DNA from 4 places in the Paraburkholderia sp. XV genome. Region 1 is predicted to be linked to each of the others. Evidence: predicted binding sites of a transcription regulator. Region 1 holds the regulator's gene; each other region holds the start of a gene.
What was found. The regulator HrcA, encoded in region 1, represses chaperone genes, less so after heat shock. The targets are predictions, from matches to a motif close to TTAGCACTCNNNNNNNNNGAGTGCTAA.
Positions count from the first base shown of each region.

Region 2: the regulator HrcA is predicted to act here: its motif matches at 1,317-1,343, upstream of rpoH (RNA polymerase sigma factor RpoH).
Region 3: the regulator HrcA is predicted to act here: its motif matches at 3,875-3,901, upstream of KFO72_RS19115 (co-chaperone GroES).
Region 4: the regulator HrcA is predicted to act here: its motif matches at 4,510-4,536, upstream of groES (co-chaperone GroES).

Region 1 covers NZ_JAGUUD010000012.1:36,410-43,815, reverse strand. The annotation lists gene dnaK (molecular chaperone DnaK) at 1-1,457, opposite strand, end outside; gene KFO72_RS09320 (thioredoxin family protein) at 1,619-2,062, opposite strand; gene grpE (nucleotide exchange factor GrpE) at 2,080-2,682, opposite strand; gene KFO72_RS09310 (hypothetical protein) at 3,030-3,191, shown strand; gene KFO72_RS09305 (RNA-binding S4 domain-containing protein) at 3,163-3,570, opposite strand; gene hemH (ferrochelatase) at 3,646-4,716, opposite strand; gene hrcA (heat-inducible transcriptional repressor HrcA) at 4,866-5,885, opposite strand; gene KFO72_RS09290 (NAD kinase) at 6,167-7,069, shown strand; gene recN (DNA repair protein RecN) at 7,157-7,406, shown strand, end outside.
Region 2 covers NZ_JAGUUD010000035.1:57,277-64,682, reverse strand. The annotation lists gene KFO72_RS18565 (nuclear transport factor 2 family protein) at 56-439, opposite strand; gene KFO72_RS18560 (acyloxyacyl hydrolase) at 485-1,048, opposite strand; gene rpoH (RNA polymerase sigma factor RpoH) at 1,398-2,333, shown strand; gene cydP (cytochrome oxidase putative small subunit CydP) at 2,647-2,919, shown strand; gene KFO72_RS18545 (cytochrome ubiquinol oxidase subunit I) at 2,909-4,498, shown strand; gene cydB (cytochrome d ubiquinol oxidase subunit II) at 4,566-5,702, shown strand; gene cydX (cytochrome bd-I oxidase subunit CydX) at 5,729-5,848, shown strand; gene nagE (N-acetylglucosamine-specific PTS transporter subunit IIBC) at 5,920-7,406, opposite strand, start outside.
Region 3 covers NZ_JAGUUD010000037.1:50,785-58,190, forward strand. The annotation lists gene KFO72_RS19100 (hydroxymethylpyrimidine/phosphomethylpyrimidine kinase) at 1-731, shown strand, start outside; gene cysC (adenylyl-sulfate kinase) at 1,093-1,692, shown strand; gene groL (chaperonin GroEL) at 1,827-3,467, opposite strand; gene KFO72_RS19115 (co-chaperone GroES) at 3,511-3,801, opposite strand; gene KFO72_RS19120 (hypothetical protein) at 4,510-4,722, shown strand; gene KFO72_RS19125 (hypothetical protein) at 4,826-5,968, opposite strand; gene KFO72_RS19130 (MFS transporter) at 6,406-7,406, opposite strand, start outside.
Region 4 covers NZ_JAGUUD010000056.1:14,035-21,440, reverse strand. The annotation lists gene KFO72_RS23955 (LysR substrate-binding domain-containing protein) at 1-772, opposite strand, end outside; gene KFO72_RS23950 (nuclear transport factor 2 family protein) at 854-1,252, shown strand; gene yghU (glutathione-dependent disulfide-bond oxidoreductase) at 1,325-2,197, opposite strand; gene groL (chaperonin GroEL) at 2,525-4,165, opposite strand; gene groES (co-chaperone GroES) at 4,179-4,469, opposite strand; gene KFO72_RS23930 (acyl-CoA dehydrogenase family protein) at 4,752-6,035, shown strand; partial or broken gene KFO72_RS23925 (nitroreductase family protein) at 5,934-6,164, opposite strand; gene KFO72_RS23920 (ABC transporter permease) at 6,232-7,059, opposite strand; gene KFO72_RS23915 (ABC transporter substrate-binding protein) at 7,052-7,406, opposite strand, start outside.

The DNA of each region.
Region 1 (7,406 bases):
TGCAGAATGCCGTTCGCGTCGATGTCGAAGCTCACTTCGATCTGCGGCACGCCGCGCGGTGCGGGCGGAATCCCTTCCAGGTTGAACTCGCCCAGCAGCTTGTTGCCCGCCGCCATTTCGCGCTCGCCCTGGAACACCTTGATCGTCACGGCCGACTGGTTGTCGTCCGCCGTCGAATACACCTGAGCGTGCTTCGTCGGAATCGTGGTGTTCTTGTTGATCATCTTCGTCATCACGCCGCCGAGCGTTTCAATGCCCAGCGACAGCGGCGTCACGTCCAGCAGCAGCACGTCCTTGCGGTCGCCCGACAGCACCTGGCCTTGAATAGCCGCGCCGACAGCAACGGCTTCGTCCGGGTTCACGTCACGGCGCGGGTCCTTGCCGAAGAACTCCTTCACCTTTTCCTGCACCTTCGGCATACGCGTCTGGCCGCCGACGAGAATCACGTCGTCGATTTCACCGACCTTCACGCCTGCATCCTTGATCGCGACGCGGCACGGTTCGATGGTGCGCTCGATCAGGTCTTCGACCAGCGCTTCCAGCTTGGCGCGCGTGATCTTCAGGTTCAAGTGCTTCGGACCCGATGCGTCCGCCGTGATATACGGCAGGTTGATTTCCGTCTGCTGACCCGACGACAGCTCGATCTTCGCCTTTTCAGCCGCTTCCTTCAGGCGTTGCAGCGCGAGCACGTCCTTCGACAGATCGACGCCTTGCTCTTTCTTGAACTCGCCGATGATGTAGTCGATGATGCGCTGGTCGAAGTCTTCACCGCCGAGGAACGTGTCGCCGTTCGTCGACAGCACTTCGAACTGCATTTCGCCGTCGACGTCCGCGATTTCGATGATCGAAATGTCGAACGTGCCGCCGCCCAGGTCGAACACAGCGATCTTGCGGTCGCCCTTTTCAGCCTTGTCCAGGCCGAAGGCGAGCGCAGCAGCCGTCGGTTCGTTGATGATCCGCTTCACGTCCAGACCGGCGATGCGGCCCGCGTCTTTGGTTGCCTGACGCTGGCTGTCGTTGAAGTACGCCGGGACCGTGATGACGGCTTCCGTGACCGTTTCGCCGAGATAGTCTTCGGCCGTTTTCTTCATCTTGCGCAGCACTTCAGCGGAGATCTGCGACGGCGCGAGCTTTTGACCGTGCGCTTCGACCCAGGCGTCGCCGTTGTCGTGCTTGACGATCTTGTAGGGCATCAGGCCGATGTCCTTCTGCACTTCTTTTTCTTCGAAGCGGCGGCCGATCAGGCGCTTGACCGCGTACAGCGTGTTCTTCGGGTTGGTGACCGATTGACGCTTGGCGGGCGCGCCGACGAGGACTTCGTTGTCGTCCATGTAAGCGATGATCGACGGCGTGGTGCGCGCACCTTCCGAGTTCTCGATCACCTTGACCTGATTGCCTTCCATCAGCGCCACGCACGAATTGGTGGTGCCGAGGTCGATGCCGATGATTTTGCCCATTTTTACTAATCTCCTGACTTTGATCGCTGCGGGCATTGCTGGCTGGCCGATCCGGCCACCGGGCGTCCCGCCCTGAAATTCATCCTGCACTCAACATAAGTGCAGCCGCACCGTTTTCAAGACCCCTAATCCAATGCGGTCATTAAATTTTTCCAATCGGTTTATCCGTCGATTGAGCCCGCCGCCCCTGCGACGGGTGCGTCTGCACCGGTTGCCCCTGCGACGGCCGGGCGGATTTTCGCACGAGCCGCGGCCACGGCCGCTTCGAATTGCGCCAGTCCATGCCAGCCCGTCGCCCTTCCGAGGCGCTTGCCACGGTGAAAAAAGAACCATGACGGCACGCCATGCAGCAGGAAGCGCCGCCCCAGCTCGCGATGCTCGTAGACATTGCTGTGAAACCAGCGCAGGCCGAGCGCACGGATCGCGTCCGGCTGCGAGAGCATTGCCTTCTTCGCGATTTCGCAGTTGAAGCAGTCCAGCCCCCAGAAGAACACCACGGCCAGATCGTCGCCCGCCGACTGGATGCCGGCGTCGAAGGTATCGGCGCTGAGCGCCTGCATGTCGAAAGCCGCGAATGCGGTGCCGTCGACAGGAATGCCGGCCATGACAGCGCGAAGACCGCTTACTTCGGCGCCGCGACCGTGACCAGCGCCGGACGCAGCACGCGGTCGGCGATCACATAGCCTTTTTGCAGCACGGCGACCACGGTGTTCGGCTCCTGGTCGGCCGGGACCATCGAAATGGCCTGATGGCGATGCGGATCGAACTTCTCGCCAACGGGATTCAGAGCAACGACCTTGCCCTTCTCCAGCGCGCCCGTCAGCTGGCGCAGCGTCAGCTCGACACCCTCGCGGACCTTCACGAGATCGTCGGACGAGTGCGCGACGGCAGCTTCGAGGCTGTCGACGACGGGCAGCAGATGTTCGGCAAAGCTCTCGATGGCGAACTTGTGTGCCTTCGCGACGTCTTCCTGACCGCGGCGGCGCACGTTTTCCGTCTCCGCTTTCGCGCGCAGGAAGTTTTCCTGCATTTCAGCCAGCTTCGCCTGCGTTTCGGCCAATGCGGCTTCGACGCCGGACGTTTCGGCTTGCGGTTCGCCGGCAGCTGCGTCCGGCTGTTGCGCCTGAGCCTGCGGCTCGCCCGATGCGGCCTCTGCGGCCTGGCGCGCGGCTTCGTCGGCGGGCGTGGGATTCTGGCTCGTCGGATTCTCTTGCGTGTTTTCCATGTCGCTGAAATTCAAATAGATATGGCCAAAAAACGGCGGCAGTTTAACGGGACTCGCTCGATGAGCGTTGTGCCAATACAACATGCCGGCCGCGCATCAACGGTGCAGGTAAGGGTGCGCACGCCGTATTTCAAGGCTCCCGCGGATGCTTTTTGCACCTTGCAGGGGCCCGGAAATCTGGCGTAACAAGCATGGCGAACGCGGCATCATATTGAGATTGAGCGCACTGCGCGAGTGTCCTAAACTCAACTCAGGCGTCCGAAAAGGCACGTTAACCCTAATCTGACGTACGGCTTACTACCAGCTGAATCGCCCGTTTCCGCTTGCAATCTCCATGGGGGAGTACCGTGAAACTGACCTTCGCTATATCGGTGGTCGCATTGGTACTTATCGCAGGCACCACGACCATCTGCATGTCCGGCGTCGTCAACGAGCACACCACTGAATATGGTGGCGTTCATGCGACGATGGAACAGCTGTTCAACCCTCACGCGAAAATTTGTCGATGACGCGTCTGTCGCGCTTGGTCGGCCGCCCGTGCAATTCGGCGGCCGGCTCGCGATAGGTCTTGCGCCGCTCGTTTTCCTGCTGCCGCTTCTGCTTACCCTCTTCGGTTTCCACGTAAAGCGTCTGCGCGACGCTCGCTGGTCCGCGCACGTCGCACACGCCGAGCACCTGGATCTGCCACACGATCCGTTCGATCTCGATCTCGACCAGATCGCCGACCCGCACATCCTTGGCCGGCTTCACACTTGCGCCGCCGATCCGCACCCGGCCTTTCTCGACGGCATCGGTTGCCAGCGAACGCGTCTTGAAGAAGCGCGCCGCCCACAACCATTTGTCGATGCGCAAGCGAGCGCCCGGTTCGGTGGAAATCTTGTAGTTCATCAGTCCTTCTTCAGGCGTTTCCAGACGCCATGAGCCGATACACGAATGCAGATTGCATGCCGGACGCGGAAAAGTTCAGGCAACAGACGCGCTTTGCGGCGCGCTCACCTGCACCGGCCAGCCTTGCAGGTGCTGCGCGACGATCTCGCCGAGCGCCGCGATCCACGCAGGCGATGCGTTCAGGCAAGGAATGGCGTGAAAAACTTTCCCGCCCGCGTGCACGAATTCGTCACGCACTTCCATGCCGATTTCCTCGATCGTCTCGAGGCAATCCGCCGTGAAACCCGGACAGAATACGTCCGCGCGATGCACGCCCGCCGCGCCCAATTCCTTCAGCGTAGGCGCCGTATAAGGCTGCAGCCATTCGGCCTTGCCGAAGCGCGACTGGAACGTTACGCGGCATTCCACAGTGGTGAGCCCCAGCGCGTGCATCAGCAGCGACGCCGTCTGCTGACATTGCTCGTGATACGGGTCGCCCAGGTCGAGCGTACGCTTGGGCACGCCGTGAAAGCTCAGCACCAGCTTGTCGCCCGCCGCGAAGTCCGGGCGGCCGTGCACATGCCAATAATGGTTCACCTGCGCCGCGAGCGCCGAGATATAGGCGGGATGATCCGCGTACTGGCGCACGGTGCGGATCTCCGGCTGGTTGCGCATCCGCCTGAGCGCAGCGAACGCGTCGTCGAAAGCCGTGGCCGTGGTCGACGACGAATACTGCGGATACATCGGCATCAGCAGGATGCGTTCGGCGCCCGCCAGCTTCAGCTGGTTGAGCATGGCGGGAATGCCGGGCGTGCCGTAACGCATCGCATAGTCGACGATCACCGTGTAGTCGTTCACGTGCAGCAGATGCCGCAGCCCTTCGACCTGCTTTTCCGTATGCACGCGCAACGGCGAGCCTTCAGGCATCCAGACGGCGGCGTACTTCTTCGCCGAGGCGGCGCCGCGAAACGGCAGGATCAGCAGCCGCAGGATGATTTGCCACACGAACGACGGGATCTCGACCACGCGCGGATCGGACAGAAACTGCGCGAGATAGCGCCGCACGGCGCGAGGCGTCGGCGCATCGGGCGTTCCGAGGTTGATCAGCAACACGGCGACACGATGTGCCGCAGCATTCTGCGAGGGCCGCTCGAGGTCGAAGCGCATAGGCAAGAAAAAGAGCCGTGCAGGCGCGCGGCACGTAATGAATCGGGAAGCCCATTATAGCGGGGCGGTCTGCCGCCGATACCTGGCCGTTCGGCCAATTGGCACGGCGAAAAACGCCGCGCATGATGAACACCATGCCGGACTCGGCGCTACCCCTGGCTGAGCGTCATCGAAAGCAGTCGCGCGGTGATGTCGACAATGGGAATCACGCGGTTGTAGGCCATGCGCGTCGGGCCGATCACGCCGAGCGTGCCGACAATCTTGCCGTTCACCTCGTACGGCGCGGTCACCACGCTCATTTCCTCGATCGGGACGAGGTTCGACTCGCCGCCAATGAAAATCTGCACGCCTTGCGCGTGGCTCGACACGTCGAGCAACTGAAGGAGACTCGTCTTTTGATCGAATACATCGAACAGCTTGCGCAGCCGCGCCATGTCCGACGAAAGGTCGGCCACTTCGAGCAGATTGCGCTCGCCGGAAATCAGCACGGTTTCGCCCGTATCCGTGACGTCCGTGCTCGCGGTGACGGCCGCGTGCATCAGCGTGGTCATGTCGCCGCGCAGTTCGTCGATTTCCTCGCGCAGACGCAGGCGCACCTCGTCGAACGACAGGCCCGCGAAGTGCGCGTTGATGTAATTGGAGGCTTCCGTGAGCTGCGACGGCGAGAAATCGCGCTGCGTCGCCATGATGCGGTTCTGCACGTCGCCTTCCGGCGTCACGATGATCAGCAGGATGCGCTTGTCGGACAGGCGCAGAAATTCGATCTGCTTGAACACATGGCTGCGGCGCGGCGTCAGGATCACGCCCGCGAACTGCGACAGGTTGGACAGCACGCTCGCGGCGGCCGCGACCACTTTCTGCGGCTCGCCCGGCTGCAGCGTGGTCTTCACTGCGCGCATCACGGCGTCTTCGTCGGCGGCCGACTCGACGGTGAGCATGGTGTCGACGAAAAGCCGGTAGCCGCGCGGCGTTGGAATGCGTCCCGCCGACGTATGCGGACTGATGACGAGCCCCAGTTCCTCGAGATCGGACATCACGTTGCGGATCGTCGCCGGGCTGAGTTCGAGCCCCGAGTACCGCGAAAGCGTGCGCGAGCCGACCGGCTGACCTTCGGCGATATACCGCTCGATCAGCGTTTTCAGAAGGGTTTGTGCTCGAGGATCTAGCATGGCGAAAAATTTTAGCGTAACCACCGGATGGCGGCGAGCGCGCGGCGGCACGAGGCGCGGCGGCTCGACAGCCTTGCGCGCCCTGCGCGGCACCCCGCCCACGCTGAAGCCACATCGCATGAGTCCGGACAGTCGTCACGTCTGTCATGAGGACTTCACCATTCTAACGATAATCCGGCGAAGGCTGGCCGGCATCGCGCGGCCGTCGCGCGTCAGCCCCCACGGGCGTGCCGCCGCGTTCCACGGTTCTTTTCAGGTCCCACCTATGGTGTAATGCCGGCATGCAAGCTAACAGCCAGTTCAAGACCGTCGCGCTCATCGGGCGCAGCAATACGCCGGGCATCGGGGAACCGCTGACCGCGCTCGCCGCGTGCATCGGCAAGCTCGGTCTCGACGTCGTGTTCGAGGCGGAAACCGCCCAGGAAATCGGCGTGACGCAATGGCCTGCGCTGCGTCCGGCGGAGATCGGCGCGCGCGCGGACGTTGCCATCGTGCTCGGCGGCGACGGCACGATGCTCGGCATCGGCCGCCAGCTGGCGCCATACCGGACGCCCCTGATCGGCATCAACCACGGGCGGCTCGGCTTCATCACCGACATCCCGTTCACCGACATGCGCGAGATCATCCCGCAGATGCTGTCGGGCACCTTCGAGCGCGAAGAGCGCACGCTGCTCGAATCGAGGATCATGCGCGACGGCCAGCCCATCTACCACGCGCTCGCGTTCAACGACGTCGTCGTGAACCGCTCGGGCTTTTCGGGTATGGCGGAACTGCGTGTGTCCGTGGATGGCCGCTTCATGTACAACCAGCGCTCGGACGGGCTGATCGTCGCGACGCCGACGGGCTCGACGGCTTATGCGCTGTCGTCGCAAGGGCCGATTCTGCACCCGCAGCTGCAGGGGCTCGTGCTCGTGCCGATCGCTCCGCATGCGTTGTCGAACCGCCCTATCGTGATCCCGGACGACTCCAAGGTCAGCATCCAGATCATCTCGGGCCGCGACGTCAATGTGAACTTCGACATGCAGTCGTTCACCGCGCTGGAACTGAACGACACGATCGACGTGCGACGCTCGCGCCATACCGTGCCCTTCCTGCATCCTGTCGGCTACAGCTATTACGCGACGCTGCGCAAGAAGCTGCACTGGAACGAATATCCGTCGCACGAAGACGATCCACGCGACTGAATATCTGCCAGCGCGGCCTGCTGCAAGTCCGAGCGTAACGACAACACACCACACCAACTCACGCCAGCCACGCCACACAGACGAGCCATGCTCCGCCACCTCTCGATACGCGACTTCGTCATCGTCGCCGCGCTCGACCTTGAATTCGACAGCGGCTTCACAGTCTTTTCCGGCGAAACGGGTGCCGGCAAATCCATTCTCATCGACGCGCTGGCGCTGGCGCTCGGCGCACGCGCCGACGCGAGCGTCGTGCGCAACGGCGAGGCGCGCGCGGACATCACGGCCGAATTCGACACGCATCCGCTGGTCGACGCGTGGCTCGACGAACAGGCGCTCT
Region 2 (7,406 bases), on a different contig from region 1:
ATGGACCGCTCACGAGGCGGCCTCCGTCAGGTGGAGAGTGACGGCGCGATCCGCGTCACTCGATTGCGCAACGCGTCGCCTGCCAGGCGATCAGCTGCCATTTGCCGTCTTCCTGCGCCTGAATCGCCATGTAGGCGATCGGAAAGAGCAGCGCGCCGCTATTCGCTTCCATCTCGATCAGCGCGCGCCCCGTGACAACGCAAGTCTCGCGTCCGACAGGCAGCACGTCCTGCGACTGCACCTCGATCTGGCGATAGCGCCGGCGCCCGGCCGTGATGGCGTCGATGAACTGCTGCTTCGACTCGCGCTTGCCGTTCGTGTGGACGTAGATGACGTTGTCCGACAGCAGCGCGTCGAGCTGCTGTCCGTTTCCTTCCACCATCGCGCGAAATCGATCGCGCTCGAGCCCGCGAATCGCTTCGATCACTTTTGCCGGCATCGCGTTCGCCCCTATCGACGACCGCGCCGACAACGGCAGCGGTCGTCAGAAGTTGTACTGCACGTAAATCTGCTGGAAATTTATACCAGGATTCGGCTCTTTGATACTTGCATTGGAGACGTGCTGAAAGCGGTAGCCAAACTGGTACTGCTGATGCTCGCCGAATTGTGCGCCGACACCCACCATATCGGCGAACTGGAAGGCGGTGCTGAGCGTGTAATTCGACGAGATGCGCGGATGCGTCAAAAGCCGCACACCGACGCCCGCCTCGATGAACGGGCGGAAATAACCCGCGCTCTTGATGAACCGCACTACGGGTGTCACGCCGAACTCGCCGATATCCTCGTGAACGTTGCCTTCGTCCGTATGCCACCACGCGGCGTGCGCCTCGCCGAGCAGCGCGAAATGCCAGCCGCCGATTTCCCACCACGTCAGATTGGGGTCCCAGACGAAGCCAAGGTCGAGTTTTCGAACGTGGTGATCGGCGACACCGCCCGCAATCTGAATGCCGAACTGGTCCGCCGAGGCGAGACTCGATACGCCGAAAAGCGCTGCCACGACGACACATTTCGGTGCCAGATTAAACGAGCGCTTGTTCTTTTTTTCCATCGTGCGTCCACCGGATGCGAGGTTTAGCAGGGACATCGTGCAGCGACATTCTAGAGATAGAAGCAACTATCGGACCCTTTAATAACAACCGAAAGCCGCAAATCACTGCTTCTGTTTGCGAAAAAATCTTACAGACGATTGCAAAATCCTGCTGCAGCCGACGAATGCTAAGCGGTCGGTGCCAAACCCGCAGATGAGGTACTATGCTATTGAATGTGTATTTTCGATAGGAGAGAGGGAACTCTCATGCCCCTACGGCTTCTAAGTATTAGCACTCAGGAAATGAGAGTGCTAACATCCATCGTGGTCCGCTTTGGCGGACATTTGTCTGAATAAAGGAGTTTGCTACGTGAGCAACACACTGACCCTTCCGAGTACTCTGAGCCCGTCGTCGGCTAAGGCCGCTCCGGCAGGTGCACTGGCGCTCTCGCACGCTTCGCTTCTGCCCGGCCAGCTGGGCAACATCGACGCCTACATCCAGGCCGTAAACCGGATTCCGATGCTGACGCCGGCAGAAGAGCGCCAGTACGCCACCGAATACCGCGAGCAAAACAATCTTGGCTCCGCTCGCAAGCTCGTCCTGTCGCACCTGCGGCTGGTCGTGTCGATCGCGCGAAATTACCTCGGATATGGTCTGCCGCACGCCGACCTGATCCAGGAAGGCAACATCGGCCTGATGAAGGCCGTGAAGCGCTTCGACCCGACGCAGAACGTGCGCCTCGTGTCCTATGCAATGCATTGGATCAAGGCCGAAATCCATGAGTACATCCTGCGCAACTGGCGCATGGTGAAAGTGGCGACGACCAAGGCGCAACGCAAGCTGTTCTTCAACCTGCGCAGCCACAAGCAAGGGTTGCAGTCGTTCACGCCGGACGAGATCGAGGGCCTGGCGAAAGAGCTGAATGTGAAGCGCGAAGAAGTGTCCGAGATGGAAACGCGTCTGTCGGGTGGCGATATCGCGCTCGAAGGCCAGGTCGAAGACGGCGAAGAAGCATTCGCCCCGATCGCCTATCTGGCCGACTCGCACAGCGAGCCGACAGCCGTGCTGGCCGCGCGTCAGCGTGACCGTCTGCATAGCGACGGCATCGCGAGCGCGCTGGAATCGCTCGATCCGCGCAGCCGCCGCATCATCGAAGCACGCTGGCTGCAGGTGGAAGACGACGGTTCGGGCGGCTCGACGCTGCACGAACTGGCCGACGAGTTCGGCGTATCGGCCGAACGGATTCGCCAGATCGAAGCAAGCGCGATGAAGAAAATGCGCACGGCGCTGGCCGAGTACGCGTAACCTCAGAGAAGCAGCGGTGCGCGCCGGTCCTCCGGCGGCACCGTCTCGAAACAGAGCCCTGCTCTTCGCAAGAAGGCGGGGCTTTTTCTTGTGCGTCGTCAAATATTGCGTCGATCCGCATCAATGTCGAGACATTGTCTTGACCTCGCGCAGAACGTGAATTATCAGTGATAGAAACGGACCACCTCGCGACACGATGACGCGGGCCCGTCCGTCGTCCCATTCCTACAATGGTTGTGCATGCGTCAGTGCCGCGAGTGATGCGCACTGTGTCCTGCCGGGTCAACCGGCGCGATGTCGTTGCCCATAAAACATGACCATTACGCTCGATCACAGGAATGCCGCCCGCCGCACATTCGCCAGCCGCATCGTCGCGTGGGCTCGCGGTCCGACATTCGCCCGCGACATCCTGATCGTGCTCGCGATCAAATTCGCGCTTCTTTTCGCGCTCAAATTCGCGTTCTTCAATCATCCGCAGGCGCAGAACATGTCGCTGCCGCCTGCTCAGGTCGCCCAGGCGCTGCTGTCGGTGCCGGCGTCCGCCTCACCGCCGCCTTCGACTCAAGGTGACAACCATGCCCGCTAGCGACGTCGTCGATCTCTCCCGTCTGCAATTCGCCGTCACGGCGCTCTATCACTTCCTGTTCGTGCCGCTGACGCTCGGCCTGTCGTGGCTGCTCGTCATCATGGAAAGCGTCTACGTGATGACGGGCAAGCCGATCTACAAGGACATGACGCAGTTCTGGGGCAAGCTGTTCGGCATCAACTTCGCGATGGGCGTCACCACGGGTCTCACGCTGGAGTTCCAGTTCGGCACCAACTGGTCGTACTACTCGCATTACGTCGGCGATATTTTCGGCGTGCCGCTCGCCGTCGAAGGGCTGATGGCGTTCTTTCTCGAATCGACCTTTGTCGGGCTGTTCTTCTTCGGCTGGAACCGGCTGTCGCGCATCCAGCATCTGATGGTCACGTTTCTGGTCGCGCTCGGCTCGAACCTGTCCGCGCTGTGGATCCTGATCGCCAACGGCTGGATGAACAACCCGGTCGGCGCGGAGTTCAACTACGAAACGATGCGCATGGAACTGTCGAGCCTGTTCGCCGTGATATTCAATCCCGTCGCGCAGGTGAAGTTCGTGCATACGGTGTCGGCGGGCTATGTGACGGCGTCGATGTTCGTGCTCGGGTTGTCGTCGTGGTATCTGCTCAAGCGCCGCGACATCGACTTCGCGCTGCGCTCGTTCGCCGTCGCGGCTGGCTTCGGGCTGGCGTCCACCTTGTGCGTGATCGTGCTCGGCGACGAATCCGGCTACACCACAGGCGAAGTGCAGCAGATGAAACTCGCCGCGATCGAATCCGAATGGGAAACCGCGCCGCCGCCCGCGCCATTTACGATTGTCGGCATTCCGAATCAGCAGGAAGAGCGCACCGACTACGCGTTGCGCGTGCCGTACGCACTCGGCATCATCGCGACGCGTTCGCTCGACGAGCCGGTCATCGGTCTGAAAGAACTGATGGCGCGCAACGAGACGCGCATCCGCAACGGCATGCTCGCATACGGCGCGCTGCAAAAGATCAAGCAAGGCGACGCGAGCGACGCCACGCACGCCGCCTTCGACCAGCACAAGCAGGACCTCGGCTACGGCCTGTTGCTCAAGCAGTTCACGCCGAACGTCACCGACGCTTCCGCCGAGCAGATCAAACAGGCCGCGAAAAAAACCGTGCCGCCCGTTCTGCCCGTGTTCTGGTCGTTCCGGCTGATGGTCGGCCTCGGCATCCTGTTCCTTGCCACCTTCGTGCTCGCGTTCTTCTTCTGCGCGCAACGCTCGCTGCTGCGCGACAGCCGGCGCTGGTTCCTGCGCTGGGCCGTGTGGGCGATTCCGCTGCCGTGGCTCGCGGCGGAGTTCGGCTGGATCGTTGCGGAACTCGGGCGCCAGCCGTGGACTATCGCAGGCATTCTGCCAACTTCGCTATCGGCGTCGAGCCTGACGGCGGGCGATCTGTATCTGAGCCTCGCAGGCTTCGTGGTGTTCTACACCGCGCTTTTCATCATCGAGATCACGCTGATGTTCAAGTACGCGCGGCTTGGTCCATCGTCGCTGCATACGGGGCGCTACCACCACGAGCAGGCCAGTAAGCCGGCGGTCGGCGCGAATACGGCGGCATGAGCGGCTTGGATAGCGGCTTCGACCGCGACGCGCTTGCTGTCGCACGAAAACACGAGGAAACATCGCTATGGATTACGCAACCCTCAAAGTGATCTGGTGGGTGCTCGTCGGCGTGCTGCTGATCGGCTTCGCGCTCACCGACGGCTTCGACATGGGCGCAGCGATCCTGCTGCCGTTCATCGGCAAGACGGACGCGGAGCGGCGCATCGTCGTCAACACGGTCGGCGCGACCTGGGAAGGCAACCAGGTCTGGCTGATCACCGCGGGCGGCGCGATGTTCGCCGCGTGGCCGCTCGTCTACGCCGCATCGTTCTCGGGCTTTTACTTCGCGATGCTGCTCGTGCTGTTCGCGCTGTTCTTCCGCCCGGTCGGCTTCGACTATCGCGGCAAGCGCGATGATCCGCGCTGGCGCAGCGCGTGGGACTGGGCGCTGTTCGTCGGCGGCTTCGTGCCGGCGCTGGTGTTCGGCGTCGCGTTCGGCAACCTGCTGCAAGGCGTGCCGTTCCAGTTCGATCAGGATCTGCGCGTCACCTATCACGGCAGCTTCTTCGAGTTGCTCAATCCGTTCGCGCTGTTGTGCGGCGTGGTGAGCGTGTCGATGCTGGCGGCCCACGGCGCGGCGTTCGTCAAGATGAAGGCGGATGGTGTCGTCGCGCGGCGCGCGTCGATTGCGCTGCGCATTGCGTCGCTGGTCGCAGTCGCGCTGTTTCTGATCGGGGGCGTGCTGATCGCGACGCTGATCGGCGGCTTTCAGATCACCGAGCCCGCGCCATTCGACACCGTCGCGAATCCGCTGCTGAAAAACGTGATCGGCGCGCCGGGCCTGTGGCTCACGAACTACGCGACGTATCCATGGATGGTCGCGGCGCCCGTCGCGGGCGTGGTCGGCGGCGTGCTCGCGCTCCTGCTGGCAAGTTCGCGCTTCGAGCGCAGCGCCTTTCTGTCGACATCGCTGATGGTGATCGGCGTAATCCTGACGGCGGGCTTTTCGATGTTTCCGTTCATCATGCCGTCGTCGCTCGATGGGCGCAGCAGCCTCACCGTCTGGGATTCGACATCGAGCCAGATGACCCTGCAGATCATGCTGATCGCGGTGATCATCTTTCTGCCGCTGATACTCATCTACACGAGCTGGGTGTATCGCGTGATGCGCGGCAAGGTGACGGCCGACGCAATCGAGCAAAACCATCATTCGATGTACTGACACGCCGCGCGCAAGAGGAGCGAACCATGTGGTACTTCAGCTGGATTCTCGGTATTGGACTCGCGCTCGCGCTCGGCATCATCAACGTGATGTGGCTCGAAGCGAATAACGCCGTCGACCCGGACGCCAATCCGGACCGACGGTAAGCGCGTAAACGAAAATCGGCGCCCCGCAGGGCGCCGACTTCCATTGCTCGAGGCTCAGGCCGCGACGAACGTCAGGCCATTGCCGTCAGGCGCGTCGACAGTTGCTGCGCGTAACGCTGCGCATCGTCGCCGACGACGATGTGGAACGTATCCGTCGACACCCACGCGACGCTCAGCGTGTCGAGACGCTGGCGATCCACTGCCGACGGATCGCGCACGACGATACGCAGACGCGTCGCCGCGACGGCTTCCAGCGAAACGACATTGGTCGCGCCGCCGAACACCGCGAGCCAGCGCAGCGGGTCCGGATCGAGCGGGCCGTTGCCTGTGGCGACAGCGGCAGCGGGCGCCGAAGCGGCAGCCGCCTTGGCCGAGACAGGAGCGGTCGAAACAGCAGCCGCCGCGCCGCCGCTCGCGATCGTCGTGCGGATTTCATCGGCGATGATGTCCGCTTCCGGTCCGATGATCACCTGCACGTTGCCGCCGCCGCGCTTCAGCACGCCACGCGCGCCGATCGACTTCAGCCCGTTCTCCGACACCTTCTCCGAATCCACCACCGACAGACGCAGACGCGTCGTGCAGGCGTCGACCACCGACAGATTCGCCGCACCGCCCAGCGCCGCGATGTAACGCTGCGCGCGCGTGCCCGACGCGGCCGCCGCACCTTCGACAGGCGCCACATAACCGGCGGACGCGTACGACTCATTGGCCACTTCCGGCGTTTCCTGCTCGCGGCCCGGCGTCGCCATGTTGAACTTGCGGATGAAGAAGCGGAACAGGCCGTAGTAGATGACGGAGTACGCGATGCCGATGGGAATCGCTTCCCAGCCCTTCGTCGACAGGCCGTAGTTCAGCACATAGTCGATCGCACCCGCGGAGAACGTGAAGCCGAGCTTGATCCCGAGCGCCGAGCAGATCGCAAGCGACAAACCCGTCAGCACGGCGTGGATCGCGTACAGCACGGGCGCGAGGAACATGAAGCTGAATTCGATCGGCTCCGTCACGCCCGTCAGGAACGAGGTCAGGGCCATCGAGAACAGCAGGCCGCCGACCATCGCACGGCGCTCCTTCGGCGCTTCATGGAACATCGCGAGACACGCAGCGGGGAGACCGAACATCATGACCGGGAAGAAGCCCGTCATGAACGTGCCTGCCGTCGGGTCGCCCGCGAAGAAGCGGTGCAGGTCGCCCGTGACAGCGGCGCCGCCCGGCGGCGTGAACGAGCCGAACACAAACCACGCGAGCGAGTTCAGGATGTGATGCAGACCCGTCACCAGCAGCAGACGGTTCAGCAGACCGAATACGAATGCGCCGACTGCGCCTGCCGTCGTCAGCCAGTGGCCGGCTGCGTCGATGGCCGCCTGAACAGGCGCCCACGCGTAGCCGAACACGATGCCTAACACCAGACAGGCCACCCCCGTGACAATCGGCACGAAGCGCTTGCCACCGAAGAACGCGAGGTAGTCAGGAAGCTTGATGTCCTTGTACCGGTTGTACAGCATCCCCGCGACGATACCGGCGACGATCCCCGACAGCACGCCCATGTTGAGCTTGTCGT
Region 3 (7,406 bases), on a different contig from region 1:
ACACGGTGCGCGACTCGGCGAGCTGCGACGAGGTCACCGGACTCGACCCGGAAGCCGTCGCGACCCAGGCGAGGATGCTGCTAGAGGACATGCCCATCGCCGCCTTCAAGGTCGGCGCCGCCACGCGGGCGGAAGTGGTCAGCGCGATCGCCGAGGTGGTCGCCGATTACGACGACATCCCGCTCATCCTCGCGCCCGACTTCACGCTCGACGACGAACATGTGCTCGCCGCCGACGAACTGCGTGAAGCCATCGCCGATCTGCTCGCGCCGCAAACCACGCTGCTGGTCGCGGACACGACCGCCCTGCTCGCGCTCGCGCAGCCGGACGGCGATGCCGAAGCGCCGAGTCTCGACGCCGCGATCTCACATCTGCTGTCGCAAGGTTGCGAATACATCCTGTCGACGGAAACGGGCACGCATCGGCTCGTCAACACGCTGTTCAGCGAAGACGGCCAGTTGCGGCAGGACATGTGGGACCGTGGACAACAGCGGATCATGGGCATCACCGATACGCTCGGCGCCGCGATTGCCGCGCTGCTGGCCAACGGCCAGGAACCGGCCGAGGCGGTCCGCGAAGCGCAGGAGTATCTGTTCCAGGCAATGCAGGCCGCCTTTCGGCCGGGGATGGGAGCATATCTCCCGGATCGTTTCTTCTGGGCAAGAAGCAGCGAAGATGAGGTGCCGCTGGGCGGCGGGACGGATACGACGCCGGGTGAGGCGCGGCATTGATCCCGCGGCGCACGCGAGGCCGCGAAGGGGCGTGAGAATGACTCCAGTCAAGCGCCAATTCGCAAATCAAGTATTTCAGTGGTAATTATCCGTTACAGCAATCTTATTTCTTAGATACTACAATTACGGATTGTAATTATTACCACTGTCTGATGAGACCTCTTCGCCGCCAGTCGACGAGGCAGCCTCAACGGCAGACCGTCGATCCCCTGACGGAACCTCCGGACAATCCGAATTGGAAGACCTTCCCCCCAGTGCTGCGGCCGCCGTTTCCGAGCCGCGCGCCTGCTGCACGCAAAGCAGCGCGCCAAGTGGCCGCGTCGCTCGCGACGAGCAGGACGGCCGCGCGTGCGTCGAACGTATTCAGCCTTTTGTACAACGTTTCAACGGCACCATCACCGGCCACGACCGCGCCTCGATGCTTGGGCACAGGCCCGTTACCGTGTGGCTCACGGGCTTGTCGGGCGCGGGCAAATCGACGATCGCGTTCCGGCTCGAGCGCGAACTGATGTCGATGGGACACGCGTGCTACGTGCTCGATGGCGACAACGTCCGCCACGGCCTGACAAGCGATCTCAGCTTTTCGAAAGAAGACCGGCGAGAAAACATCCGCCGGGTCGCGCACGTCGCGCAATTGATGAACGACGCGGGGCTGATCGTGATCGCCGCGTTGATCTCGCCGATGTTCGAAGACAGGGCAATGGCCCGCGGCATAATTGGAACCGACAGGTTTGTCGAGACTTATGTGTCCGCTTCAGCAAACGATTGCGCGAAGCGTGATCCCAAAGGGCTGTACGCGAAGGCCCAGGCGGGAACCATCAATTCGTTCACCGGCGTGTCGGCACCGTATGAACCACCGCCGCACCCCGATTTGCTTATCGATACCACCACGCTGACTGAAACGGATAGCGTGTCGCGCGTGCTCGATCATTTGCGCCAGCACTTTCTGCTGCAACGCTGAACGCTTCGCCTGCATGCCCGTTAGCCAAACCTGAAGCACCAAAAGAAAAACCCGCATTGCTGCGGGTTTTTCTTTTTGGCATGAGAAGCGCACTTCGCGGCGCGCCTCTCACATGCATTCCAGTTACCTGGAAATTACATGTCCATGCCCATGCCGCCCATGCCGCCGGGCATGCCGCCAGGCATCGGTGCATCTTCCTTCGGCAGTTCGCAGACAGCTGCGTCCGTCGTCAGCAGCAGGCCAGCAACCGAAGCTGCGTTCTGCAGTGCCGTACGCGTCACCTTGGTCGGGTCCACGACACCAGCTTCCACCAGGTCACCGTACTCGCCCGTTGCCGCGTTGTAGCCGTAGTTGCCCTTGCCTGCTGCAACTGCTGCCACCACGACGCTGGCTTCTTCGCCGCCGTTCGTGACGATCTGGCGCAGCGGCTCTTCCATTGCGCGCAGAACGATCTTGATACCTGCGTCCTGGTCAGCGTTGTCGCCCTTCACGCCAGCGATCGCGCTGCGTGCACGGATCAGTGCAACACCACCGCCAGCCACGATGCCTTCTTCCACAGCTGCGCGCGTTGCGTGCAGTGCGTCTTCGACACGTGCCTTCTTTTCCTTCATTTCGACTTCGGTCGCTGCGCCAACCTTGATCACTGCAACGCCGCCAGCCAGCTTGGCCACGCGCTCTTGCAGCTTTTCACGGTCGTAGTCCGACGTCGCTTCTTCGATTTGCGTGCGAACCTGCTTCACGCGCGCTTCGATGCTTGCTGCTTCGCCAGCGCCGTCGATGATCGTCGTGTTTTCCTTGCCCACTTCGATACGCTTCGCTTGACCCAGTTCGTTCAGCGTTGCCTTTTCGAGCGTCAGGCCGGTTTCTTCAGCGATGACCTGACCACCCGTCAGGATCGCGATGTCTTCCAGCATTGCCTTGCGACGGTCGCCGAAGCCCGGAGCCTTGACAGCCACCGTCTTCAGGATGCCGCGGATGTTGTTGACGACCAGCGTAGCCAGTGCTTCGCCTTCGACGTCTTCAGCGATGATCAGCAGCGGACGGCCAGCCTTCGCGACTTGCTCCAGAACCGGCAGCAGATCACGGATGTTCGACACCTTCTTGTCGTGCAGCAGCACGAACGGGTTGTCGAGGACGGCGACTTGCTTGTCCGGGTTGTTGATGAAGTACGGCGACAGGTAGCCGCGGTCGAATTGCATACCTTCGACAACGTCCAGCTCGTCTTGCAGCGACTTGCCGTCTTCGACGGTGATGACGCCTTCCTTGCCGACCTTGTCCATGGCTTCAGCGATGCGATCGCCGATCGACGTGTCGCTGTTCGCCGAGATCGCGCCAACCTGTGCGATTTCCTTGTTGGTCGTGCAGGGCTTGCTGATCTTGCGCAGCTCTTCGATTGCTGCTGCGACTGCACGGTCGATACCGCGCTTCAGGTCCATCGGGTTCATGCCCGATGCGACGTACTTCATGCCTTCGCGAACGATCGACTGGGCCAGAACCGTTGCCGTCGTCGTACCGTCACCGGCGTTGTCGCTGGTCTTGGAAGCGACTTCCTTGACCATTTGCGCGCCCATGTTCTGGAGCTTGTCCTTCAGCTCGATTTCCTTCGCGACCGAGACACCGTCCTTGGTGACCGTCGGGCCGCCGAAGCTGCGTTCGAGAACAACGTTACGGCCCTTCGGACCCAGCGTGACCTTCACTGCGTTGGCGAGAATATTCACGCCTTCAACCATCTTGGCACGGGCGGAATCGCCGAACACGACGTCTTTAGCTGCCATATTCTAACTCCTTGAATTCTTGAGAATGAACCGGGACAAGTGATTACTTGTTGACAACGGCCATGATGTCTTCTTCGCGCATCACCAGCAGTTCGTTGCCGTCGACCTTGACGGTCTGGCCTGCGTACTTGCCGAACAGAACGCGATCGCCGACCTTGACGTCGAGCGCGATCAGGCCGCCCTTGTCGTCACGCTTGCCCGGGCCGACTGCCAGGATTTCGCCTTGATCCGGCTTTTCTGCTGCGGCTTCGGGGATCACGATGCCCGACGCGGTCTTGGTTTCCTGATCCAGACGCTTGACGATCACGCGATCATGCAAAGGACGAAGGTTCATGGATAGATCCTCTCTTGATTGGGACTGAAGAACGCTGAGGTATGCCGGCTGGCGCCGCCAACCAGCGGAGTTGTTAGCACTCTCGTGCGGTGAGTGCTAATTATATGGACGAGGGATTACAAATTCAAGAAGAGACGGAGGAAGACAGAATGATATCGCCCATGCGTCGGTCGGCGCGGTTCGCCGCCGACTTCGAAAAGGTCGGCAAGACAAAAATAACTCATTACAAACAATGACTTACTGATATGCAGTAGCTTGTGAGCACGGCGGGAAAGGCTCCGGGATGCCGCACTCCTCTCCAGATAGCGGCGTCTAGGTGAAATCCCGTAAGCGCCCGTCGTTCGGGGCCTGACGCATTCTCACCGCCCGATCCCGTCCCCACACATCGAAGCCAAGACCTGCGTTTTGCGCCGCGAGTCCCGTTCGCCAGTGGCGCCGATGCAAGCCACGTGACCGTGCAAATCGGCCAGCAACCCGGTGTCTGAAAAGCCCCGCATCCCGCTTCCGAATACTGTGCGATGACGCACAGGTATATCGGACCGCAATCGATAAGATCGACCCGAAATCGTAGATATCCGAAATAAACGGCGCGGAAGGCGAGCGTCCGTTTTCGGCTGTCATATGAACGCCAGACATCGTCACGACACGGCTCGGAACCCCGTTTCCCGATGGAACCGGATGCAGCCGGATACAGCCATTAAAGGTTGAATGATGACCAACGCCATCCATGCCGTCCGTCAGTTTCAGCCCTTCCTGGAGTATCTGCGGGAGGGAAAGCAAAGCCGCTCAGCGAGCACGCACGTCGAAAAGGCCGATCTGATGACGATCGAGCCGTCCAGTCACGTCGTGATTTCGCGGGAAGGCCGGCAGCGGCTGGCGGCCGAGAGTCAGACCGCGCAGCCGTTCGATTGGGAAATATAGGATTGATTGCGCCGCGTCTATGCGTCGCGGCCGTTTCGCACTTGCCGGGCGGCGACGAGCAGACCGACCGCGGCGCGCAGTTCCCTGCGCCCACGCGACACCCTCACTTCGTGGTCACCGACGCAACGGGCGAACCGCTTCCCCCGTCCGGCGCGTGCATGGCGCTCGTCTGCGCATCGCCGCCATCGCGGGCTGGCGCCACCCAGGCGGCGGGCGCCGCATTGTTCGCTGACGGACGGGCGGCGCTGTCCGTTGGCGTGCCCGGCGGCAAGGGTGGAAGCGTCGGCAATCCCGTCGGCAATCTCGTCGGTGCACTGTTGACAACGACGGGCGGCGGTTTGCGCGGCGCGGGTGCGGCTTTATCGCCTAGCGGCTTCCATCCTGTCGAAAGAACCGCCCGCTGAAGCAAAGCCTGAGCCTCCACGCTGCCGGCATCGATCGCCAGCGCCTGGTTGGAGAGTTTGAATACACAACTCCATATCTTGTCGTTTGCGCAGCTGTTCGCCACGCCTATCGCAACGTCCCGCTGGTTTTCCCGATCTTTGACGTCGCGTTGCATCCGCAATGCGTCAGGGTTGCCGGGTGCCAGCAACAGCGCGTCCGCCACGGCTGCTTTCGCCTGCGTCAGATCGTTTCGCGCGAAACCTGCCCTTGCGTCGCTCAACGCATCGGAGATCGTCCGATGCGACTGCGCGCCGCCCGGCGCGCGAGATGTGACTGGCTGCGCGATCCTGTCGACGGTGGGCTGGCCGTTGACGTCCGTCGAAGACACACTCTCTTTCGACGGCGGCAGGTACTGAGGTATCGGGCTGCTCGGTGCGTCCGCGCCTGCCGACAGTTCGCCGCCCTCGGTGTTCCGCGTATGGCCGTGCCCAAGCCACAGATAGCCGACCACGCCGAGCAGAACCAGGCCTGCCAGCGGTATCGCGCCCCGCGTGACGACCCAGCGATACACAGCTTGTGGCAGCGACGCGGGCACCACGTCCAGCGAAAATTCCGTCTCCCCTGCCCCTTGCCACACGACGTTCGGCGCAGCACATTCCGTCGGGTCGTCGACGACTGCGGGTGCCCGGCGAGTGTGCGCGGGGACAGCCCTCAATTGCGCCTGGGCACGCTTTGGCCGGTCGGCCTCGAGCGGGCGACTCACGCCGCAGTAGGGGCAGAAGTTGACATACTGGTACAGCACGCCGCCACACGTGGTGCACGGCGTCGGAAATCTCAAGGCGGGCGTCGTTTCGGCAGACATGCTTGAACCCCAACCAATTGTGCGCGATGCCATTTCGGCAGACTCGGCGTCGGACTGAAGACAGACCACAGAGTGAGCGGAACTCGCCATCCGCTTTCGCGGGAAAGCGGACAGCCCGGCCGCAGGGCCGGTAACTGCGCAACAGAGTGCTTTATCGCATGTCGTATCGGGCGACGGTGTTAGCTATCGCACATACGTTACGAACTTATAGAAGAGGACGAATCTAGCTCGGGACTTTTCATCGCCCTATGTGGGCGCAAGACGCTTTGCAGAAGAACCATCGCACCCGGGAAATGAAAAACGGCTGCCCCAAGAAAAACATGGCGGCCTTCCCGTCACAGAAGGTCGCCATGCTGCGCAGACGCCGGATCAATCGACAACAGAACGACGTATCGGCGTCCGCGTCACCGGGTGAGAACAGAAACTAGGTCAACGCATCAAACTCCGCTATCTACCCGCACGCCCGCGCGAATCGGCTCGACGACCACATGTGCCTCCTTCGGCAGCGCCCATTCCAGCCACCGCGCGCGATGCAGCACCACGAGCCCGAACGCCAGCGCCGCCAGCACGCCGAACGTCGCGAAGCCCATCTGATAGCTGCCCGTACCCTCCTTCGCGATGCCCATGATCACAGGCAGATAAAACCCGCCGATACCGCCTGCCGCACCGACGATCCCCGACATCAAGCCCGTCTTGCCCTTCCAGCGCTGCGGCACCAGTCGAAACGTCGCGCCGTTGCCCAAGCCGAAGCACACATACATCGCGATCAGCAACGCAATGCCAGCCGACATCGGCGGCATCCATGCCGCGAACAGGAAGTCGCACGCCGAAATCGCCGCGAGCAGAATCACCAGCGCACGCACACCCGAAATACGATCCGCGACCAGACCGCCGACAGGACGCACGAGCGCGCCAATGCAAGCCAGCAGCGACATGAAGAGCCCGGCTTCGAGACGCGGCATCTGATACAGCGAAATCAGCAGCGTCGTCACATACGACGACATGCCGACGAATCCACCAAACGTAATGCTATAGACCAGCATCACGACCCACGTATCGCCCTCGACGAGCACGCTGCGATAGTGCTTCGGCAGCACCGCGATCGCGAGCAGCGCGCCGAGCACGGGCAGCAGCAGCACGCCCGTCTTGCCCGCGCCGAACACGCCCGCATGCACGGCAACCACCAGCGCGACGAGACCCACCAGCGTCACGATGAAACTGCGCATCGCGCGCACGCCGCTACCCGACTTCTGTCCCAGATCCTTCGCCCAGAAGAACAGCGCGATAGCGGCAAGACCCAGGAGCGGCAGCGCTGCGCCCGCAGCCTTTGCCCAGCCGAAGTGATCCGCGAGCGCGGGGAACATGAAACCGTCCAGCACCGCACCGATGTTGCCCGCCGCCGCCAGCCCCAGCACCAGACCCTGCACTTTCGGCGGAT
Region 4 (7,406 bases), on a different contig from region 1:
CGCCTATTGCAACTCCATGCCCTTCCGCCGCAGCGGTGAGCGTCAATTCGAGGGTATCGAAAACGAGCCCACGGTCCGCGTCGATGTGCCGTGCCCCGACGCTGTCCAGCCAGCATCGCCACTCCTCGTGGCCGCGCCCAGGATGGAGCAATGTGACATCTGCAAGGTCGGCTGCCGAGCCAAGCGATGCGGCCATTTCGCTTGTGCACATCGGTGTGAGTTGCTCGGCAAACAACGGAACCGCGTCCATACCCGCCCACTGCCCGGTTCCACGAACAACGATGGCGTCGACGTCAGGCGTGGTGAAATCCGGCGTGTCGTCCGCGGATGTGGAGATGCGCAGTTCTGTTCCGGGCAACGCGTGATGGATGTCTGCCAGCCGCGGGAGCAACCAGCGAATTGCGAACGTGGACGGCAACCGCACGGTAACGACAGACGCTGTGCTGGCGTGAATGTCCGCGTGTTGAACCAGTTGCGTGAGTACGCTTACGGCCACGGTCAACAGTTGGCTTCCTTCCGCCGTCAGCGTCAGCCCCGACGCGTGGCGCACGAAAAGTGCACACCGGTAGTGCGCTTCCAGCTGCTGGATCTGACGGCTCACCGCGCCCTGCGTTCGGCACAGATGGTCAGCGGCTTTGCTGATGCTCCCGAGTTGCGCCGCGGCGACGAATGACTGGAACGCTGTCAGCGGCGGCAGCGCCCGCGTAAGGTCGGCTAATGGATATGCATGGGTTGCATACCCGGGTTGCGGATTTTTCGATTGTTCGGTCATCGGTGCATCGCTATCGTGCCTGCATCGGATGCGCGTCCGCTCGAACGCGCGGAGTTGTCAACGAATGATCGGAGAATGAAGATGGTCTCATCGTCGGAAGCACTATACACGCGGCAGGTTCGCAACTATCTCGGCGAGTTGGAGCGCGGCGATGTCGCGGCGATCTGCGCGTTGTTCACGCCGGACGCCCAGATCTTCTCGCCGTTTCTCGGCTGGATGCGCCCTGCGCCATTCTTTGCGAAGGTCAGCGCAGCGTCTGGAGAAAGCAGAATAACGCCTATCGACATCTGCGTTAGCACGACGGGAGCCCGACGTGCGACCGGATACTTCGTCTATGACTGGGGGCTAAAAGATGGGACCGCGGTGCGTTTCGAGTGCGTCGATGTTTTCGAATTCGACGACGATGGGCTCATCGAGCGGATGGTCATCGTCTACGATACCCATCCGATTCGCAGCACGGTCGGCGACAAATACGCGTAGCTCACGGCTTGACGGGATTCGCGCCTGGATTTGCGAGGACCGTTGCTACAACGCTTCTGTCAGATGCCCGGGCTAGGATCTTGTTCGCTTGTCTTCCGTGCGTGCTTCGAAATCGCTTGCGTCATGACGCTCGTGAAGTTGCGTCGCGGGGTCGCCATAGACGCGATTGACCATACGGCCGCGCTGGACGGCAGGCCGTCGATAGATTTCGTCTGCCCATCTCTGAACGTGCTTGTACTCATCCACGGACAGGAATTCAGCTGCATCGTATAGCCATCCTTTCGCAAGCCCGCCGTACCAGGGCCAGACGGCGATGTCAGCAATCGTGTATTGATCGCCTGCGAGGAATCGATTCTCCGCAAGTCGCTTGTCCAGTACATCCAGTTGGCGTTTCGTCTCCATTGTGAACCGGTTGATTGGATATTCCATTTTGGTCGGCGCGTAGGCGTAGAAATGTCCAAAACCGCCTCCGACGTAAGGGGCGCTGCCCATCTGCCAGAACAACCAGGACAGGCATTCAGCACGTTGTGAAGGGTCGCGAGGAATAAACGCGCCGAATTTCTCCGCGAGGTACAGGAGAATCGCGCCTGACTCAAAGACGCGCACGGGTTCGGTGCCACTGCGATCAACGAGGGCAGGAATCTTGGAATTTGGATTTGCCTCGACGAATCCGCTTCCAAACTGCTCACCGTCAGCGATTCTGATAAGCCATGCATCGTACTCGGCACCGACATGGCCTGCCGAGAGGAGCTCCTCCAGCATTACGGTCACCTTCACGCCATTTGGCGTCCCGAGCGAATACAGTTGAAGGGGATGTCTGCCGACAGGCAGCGCTTTCTCATGCGTAGCGCCTGAAACCGGACGATTGATACTGGCGAAACGCCCGCCGTTTTGCTTGTCCCAGCTCCACACCTTTGGCGGCACAAATTCAGACTGATCGTTCATTCCCTATCCTTATCGCAAAGCGCACCATACGGAGCTTAACAAAGCGACGGAGAACCTGCCGACGGTCTGTTCATGCGATCAGCGGCCCGCGGGACATTCAGGCGGCTGTCACGGTGTCAGGGGCAATGCCCGTTTCGGTGGCGCATTCAACGGCTCGATCGCGAAGCTCGCGGCCGCATGCGCCTGTGAAGGCGGTGATCTCCGACGTCGGAAGGGACAAGGAGAGCAATGGCGGCCTGTTTGTGTTGCAAGACGGCGCCATCACGATACGCGCGGCGTTTTTGGCGCTGACGCTTCACAGCGTCAGCGCACTCTCTCAACCGTGCGTCAGAAGTCGAAGCCAGGACCACCCGCGCCCGGACCGCCCGGCGCAGCAGCGGGCGCTGCGTCCTTGGGCGCTTCATGCACGGTGGCGTCCGTCGTCAGCAGCAGGCTGGCCACGGATGCCGCATTTTGCAGCGCAGTACGCGTGACCTTGGTCGGATCGACGACACCCGTTTCGACGAGATCGCCGTACTGACCCGTGGCCGCGTTGTAGCCGTAGTTGCCCGAACCTTCCGCGACCTTGGCGACGATTACGCTCGCTTCCTCGCCTGCATTCGCGACGATCTGGCGCAGCGGTTCTTCGAGCGCACGGCGCACGATGTTGATGCCGGCATTCTGGTCGGCATTCGCGCCCTTCAGCTCGGCGATCGCCTGCTTCACGCGGATCAACGCCACGCCGCCGCCCGGCACGATGCCTTCTTCGACGGCCGCGCGCGTAGCGTGCAGCGCATCGTCGACGCGATCTTTCTTCTCTTTCACTTCGATCTCGGTCGCGCCGCCCACCTTGATGACGGCCACGCCGCCCGCAAGCTTCGCCACCCGTTCCTGCAGCTTCTCGCGGTCGTAGTCGGACGTTGCCTCGGCGATCTGCGCGCGAATCTGCTTCACGCGTGCCTCGATGTTGACTTTCTCACCTGCGCCGTCAATGACCGTGGTGTTCTCCTTGCCGACCTCGATGCGCTTGGCCTGGCCCAGTTCGGCGAGCGTGGCTTTTTCGAGCGTCAAGCCGGTCTCTTCTGCGATCACCTGGCCGCCCGTCAGAATCGCGATGTCTTCGAGCAGTGCCTTGCGACGGTCGCCGAAGCCGGGCGCCTTGACGGCCACTGTCTTCAGGATGCCGCGAATGTTGTTCACGACCAGCGTCGCGAGCGCTTCGCCTTCCACGTCTTCTGCGATGATCAGCAGCGGGCGTCCCGACTTCGCCACCTGTTCGAGCACGGGCAGCAGATCGCGGATGTTCGAGACCTTCTTGTCGTGCAGCAGGATGAACGGCTCTTCGAGCACGGCGAGCTGGCGGTCCTGATTGTTGATGAAGTACGGCGACAGATAGCCGCGATCGAATTGCAGGCCTTCGACCACGTCGAGTTCGTCGGCCAGCGACTTGCCGTCTTCGACGGTGATCACGCCTTCCTTGCCGACGCGGTCGATGGCTTCTGCAATGCGCTGACCGATCGATTCTTCACCGTTTGCCGAGATGGTCGCAACCTGTGCAATCTCCTTGCTGGTGGTGGTCGGCTTGCTGATCTTCGCGAGTTCTTCGACGGCGGCGATCACCGCCTTGTCGATGCCGCGTTTCAGATCGAGCGGATTGAGTCCTGCCGCCACGTACTTCTGGCCCTCGCGCACGATGGCCTGCGCGAGCACGGTGGCCGTCGTCGTGCCGTCACCTGCGGCATCGCTGGTTTTCGACGCGACTTCCTTCACGAGTTGCGCGCCGATGTTCTGCAACTTGTCCGCAAGCTCGATTTCTTTTGCCACGGACACGCCGTCCTTGGTGACGATGGGACTGCCGAAACTCCGTTCGAGCACGACATTGCGGCCTTTCGGGCCGAGCGTCACCTTGACGGCATTGGCGAGCAGGTTGACGCCTTCCACCAGTTTCGAGCGTGCGTGATCGCTGAAAGCGACTTCTTTGGCTGCCATGATTGAATTCTCCTCAGGATTGAACGACCGCGACGATATCTTCTTCGCGCAGCACCAGCAGTTCGTTGCCGTCGACCTTCACCGACTGGCCCGAGTACTTGCCGAACAGCACGCGTTCGCCGACCTTCAGATCGGGTTCGATACGCTTGCCGTCGTCGCCGCGACGGCCCGGCCCGACGGCCACGATTTCGCCCTGATCCGGCTTTTCGGCGGCGCTATCGGGAATCACGATGCCCGATGCAGTACGGGTTTCCTGATCGAGACGCTTCACGATCACGCGATCATGTAACGGACGCAAACTCATCTGTTCCTTCCTTCCAGGCAAATGAAAAATGGGACTCTCGCTGGCACTCTCATGCGGCGAGTGCTGACTGAGAGCCGAGTATAAAAAGCGAGCTGTGCACGCTCCAATAATCGTTTTGCAGAAACTTAACCGGCCGCGCGAGATTAGCAATGCACGTAGCGGCGTATAGACACAAAGGTGCGCTACGCGGTCTGGCGCATATCGTTATCGGCTTTTGTTGGTTGCAGCGCCGTGTTGGCGGCGCTTAGTCTGGAGGGCTGTGAACCTGTCCGGAGACTGTCGATGAGTACGATTCCCGCCGCCCCGCACGACGCTGCCAGCGGCGCCGACGATGCGGAACTCGACGCACGCTTTGCGCCTGTATTCGAGCGGATTGCCGCCGGCAGCATCGAGCGCGAGCAGAATCGGGAACTCGCCTACGAAGCCGTGCGCTGGCTGAAGGAAGCGGGATTTACCGCGTTGCGCGTGCCGAAGCGTTATGGCGGCAGCGGCGTGAGCCTGCCGCAATTCTTTCGTCTTTTGACGCGGCTCGGCGAGGCCGATTCGAATCTGCCGCAGATCTTGCGGCTGAATTCGGGCTTTATCGAAAGCCGGCTCGAAAGCGATGACGAAGCACTGCGCGAGCGCTGGCTGCCGAAGATCGCGGCGGGCGAAACCGTTGGTGCGGCGATCTCCGAACGTACGGGCAGCACGCACAACACCGTCACACTGGTAGCGGACAAGGGCGGCAATGGCTGGTGGCTGAATGGCGAGAAGTACTACAGCACGGGCGCGCTCTACGCGGACTGGATCGACGTTGCCGCCCATGACGGCACCGACGACGTGCGCGTGGTGGTGCGCGCGGACGCACCGGGTGTCGCGCGCATCGACGATTGGGACGGATTTGGCCAGCGTCTGACGGCAAGCGGCACGACGCGCTTCGAGTCGGTGCATGTGACAGACGATCAGCTGCTGGTGCGTTACAAGGCGTCGGAGCCGCGCCGCAATACTTCATTGACGGCGTTCTATCAGACCGTCCATCTTGCGACGCTGACAGGCATTGCGCGCGCCGTGCTGCGTGACGGCGTGGCCTTTGCGCACGGGCACACGCGAACCTTCGGCGTACCTGGCCGCTCCAGTCCGCGTGACAATCCGCTTGTGCATCGCGTAGTCGGGCGCCTCGCCAGTCTCGCGTATTCGGCGGAGAGCATCACGGCATCGGTCGCGCGCTCGCTGGAAAGCGCCTATCAGGCGCGACTCGCAGGACACGCAACGAAGGAAACGTATATCGCGCTCGATATCGAGGCGTACCAGGCGCAGCAAATCGTGATCGAACAGGTGCTGGAAGCGGCAACGTTGGTGTTCGAAGTGGGCGGCGCCTCAGCAACCAGCGAAACGCGACGGCTGGACCGTCACTGGCGCAATGCGCGCGTGCTGGCTTCGCATAACCCGGCGATCCAGCGTGAAGCGGCCGTAGGCAATTATCATCTGAACGGCACGCCGTCCAACGAACGCTTCAGTCTCGCGCATTCGCGCAGTGAACTGGAGCGCGCAGTGGCCGGTCAAGCGGTTGCCGTCAACGGATAACTCGGTGAGAAAGCCGGGAAAGCGGTCCCCGCGTGCCGTGCCGCGACGCGCATGCACAAAGCGCCACGGTTGCGAGTTATACGAAGCGGGCGCCCGGCGCGCCGCTTCGAGGAAGGTCAGCAGCGAGGCTCAGGCGCATCCGACGTAACGGACCGGTTCACTGCGTGTCAACAACGCGTCGGCGTGATGCAGGGATCTACTGATCCCGCATCGCCACGTCACTCGACAGGCGCGCGGCAATGGCGCGCGCCGCGAGATCCAGCAGAAAACCCAGCACGCCGATTACGAGGATGACGGCCGTCAGCTCCGAATACGCGAGCCGGTCGCGGGTATCGAGAATCAGATAGCCGAGTCCCGCGCTCACGCCGAGCATTTCCGCAGGCACCAGCACGATCCACAAGATGCCGATAGCGAGTCGCACGCCAGTGAGCACATGTGCAGCGACGCCCGGCACATAGATATGCCAGAGCATTTCCGCGCGCGTGGCGGCGAGGCTTTCGCCAAGCTGGATCCAGCGCCGGTCCAGATGTGCGACGCCTGACGCCGTGCTCATCACGAGCGGCCACACAGCGGCGAACGCGAGCAGAAAATACACCGCACGATCGCCGACGCCGAGCGACATCACGGCCAGCGGCATCCACGAAAGCGGCGAGATCATGCGCAGGAATTGCAAGGTGGGCGAGAGCGTCTGTTCGAGCCAGCGCAAACGGCCGATGGCGAAACCCAGTGGCACGCCGACCACGAGCGCCCATGCAAGTCCGACGGCAATGCGCTTGAGACTGGTCGCCACATGCACGAGCAACTGATCGCTGGTGATAAGGGCAGGCAGGGCTTCCAGCGCGCGCTGCGGCGCGAACTGCGCGGCCATCGCGTTGTGGTCCGCGAGCAGCGTGACGGCGAGCCACCAGAGCGCCAAGGCGGCGGCCAGGCCCGCGGCGCCGAGCACGACACTGCGCCAATGCGCGGACGCCGGCCTGCGGCTGCGTACCGGTGACGAAGCGTCACGCACGAGCACGCTAGACAACGATCGTCTCCTTGCGGGAATAGCTGGCATCCTGACCGAACGCCGCGAGGCCGCCCGATGCTTCGATGCTCTTCTTCACGAAGCGGTCATCGACGAGATCGCTTGCGACCTGTTTCGGATCGAGCGACGCGAGGAACTGGCTCGCGCCTTCCACCTGGGTCGTTTTCAGCCGGCGCACGAGTTCTTCCGTGTAGCTTGGATACGGATAGGGCTGGAAGTCGATCCGCTTCGAGTTCCAGTCGGCGTGCTGGATCGCATGGTCGCCGAGATAACGGCCGTGATCGGCGGCCTGTGGCGCCAGCACGCGCGCGAGCAGTTGCGGTGCGTGCGGCGTGTAGTGATTCGGA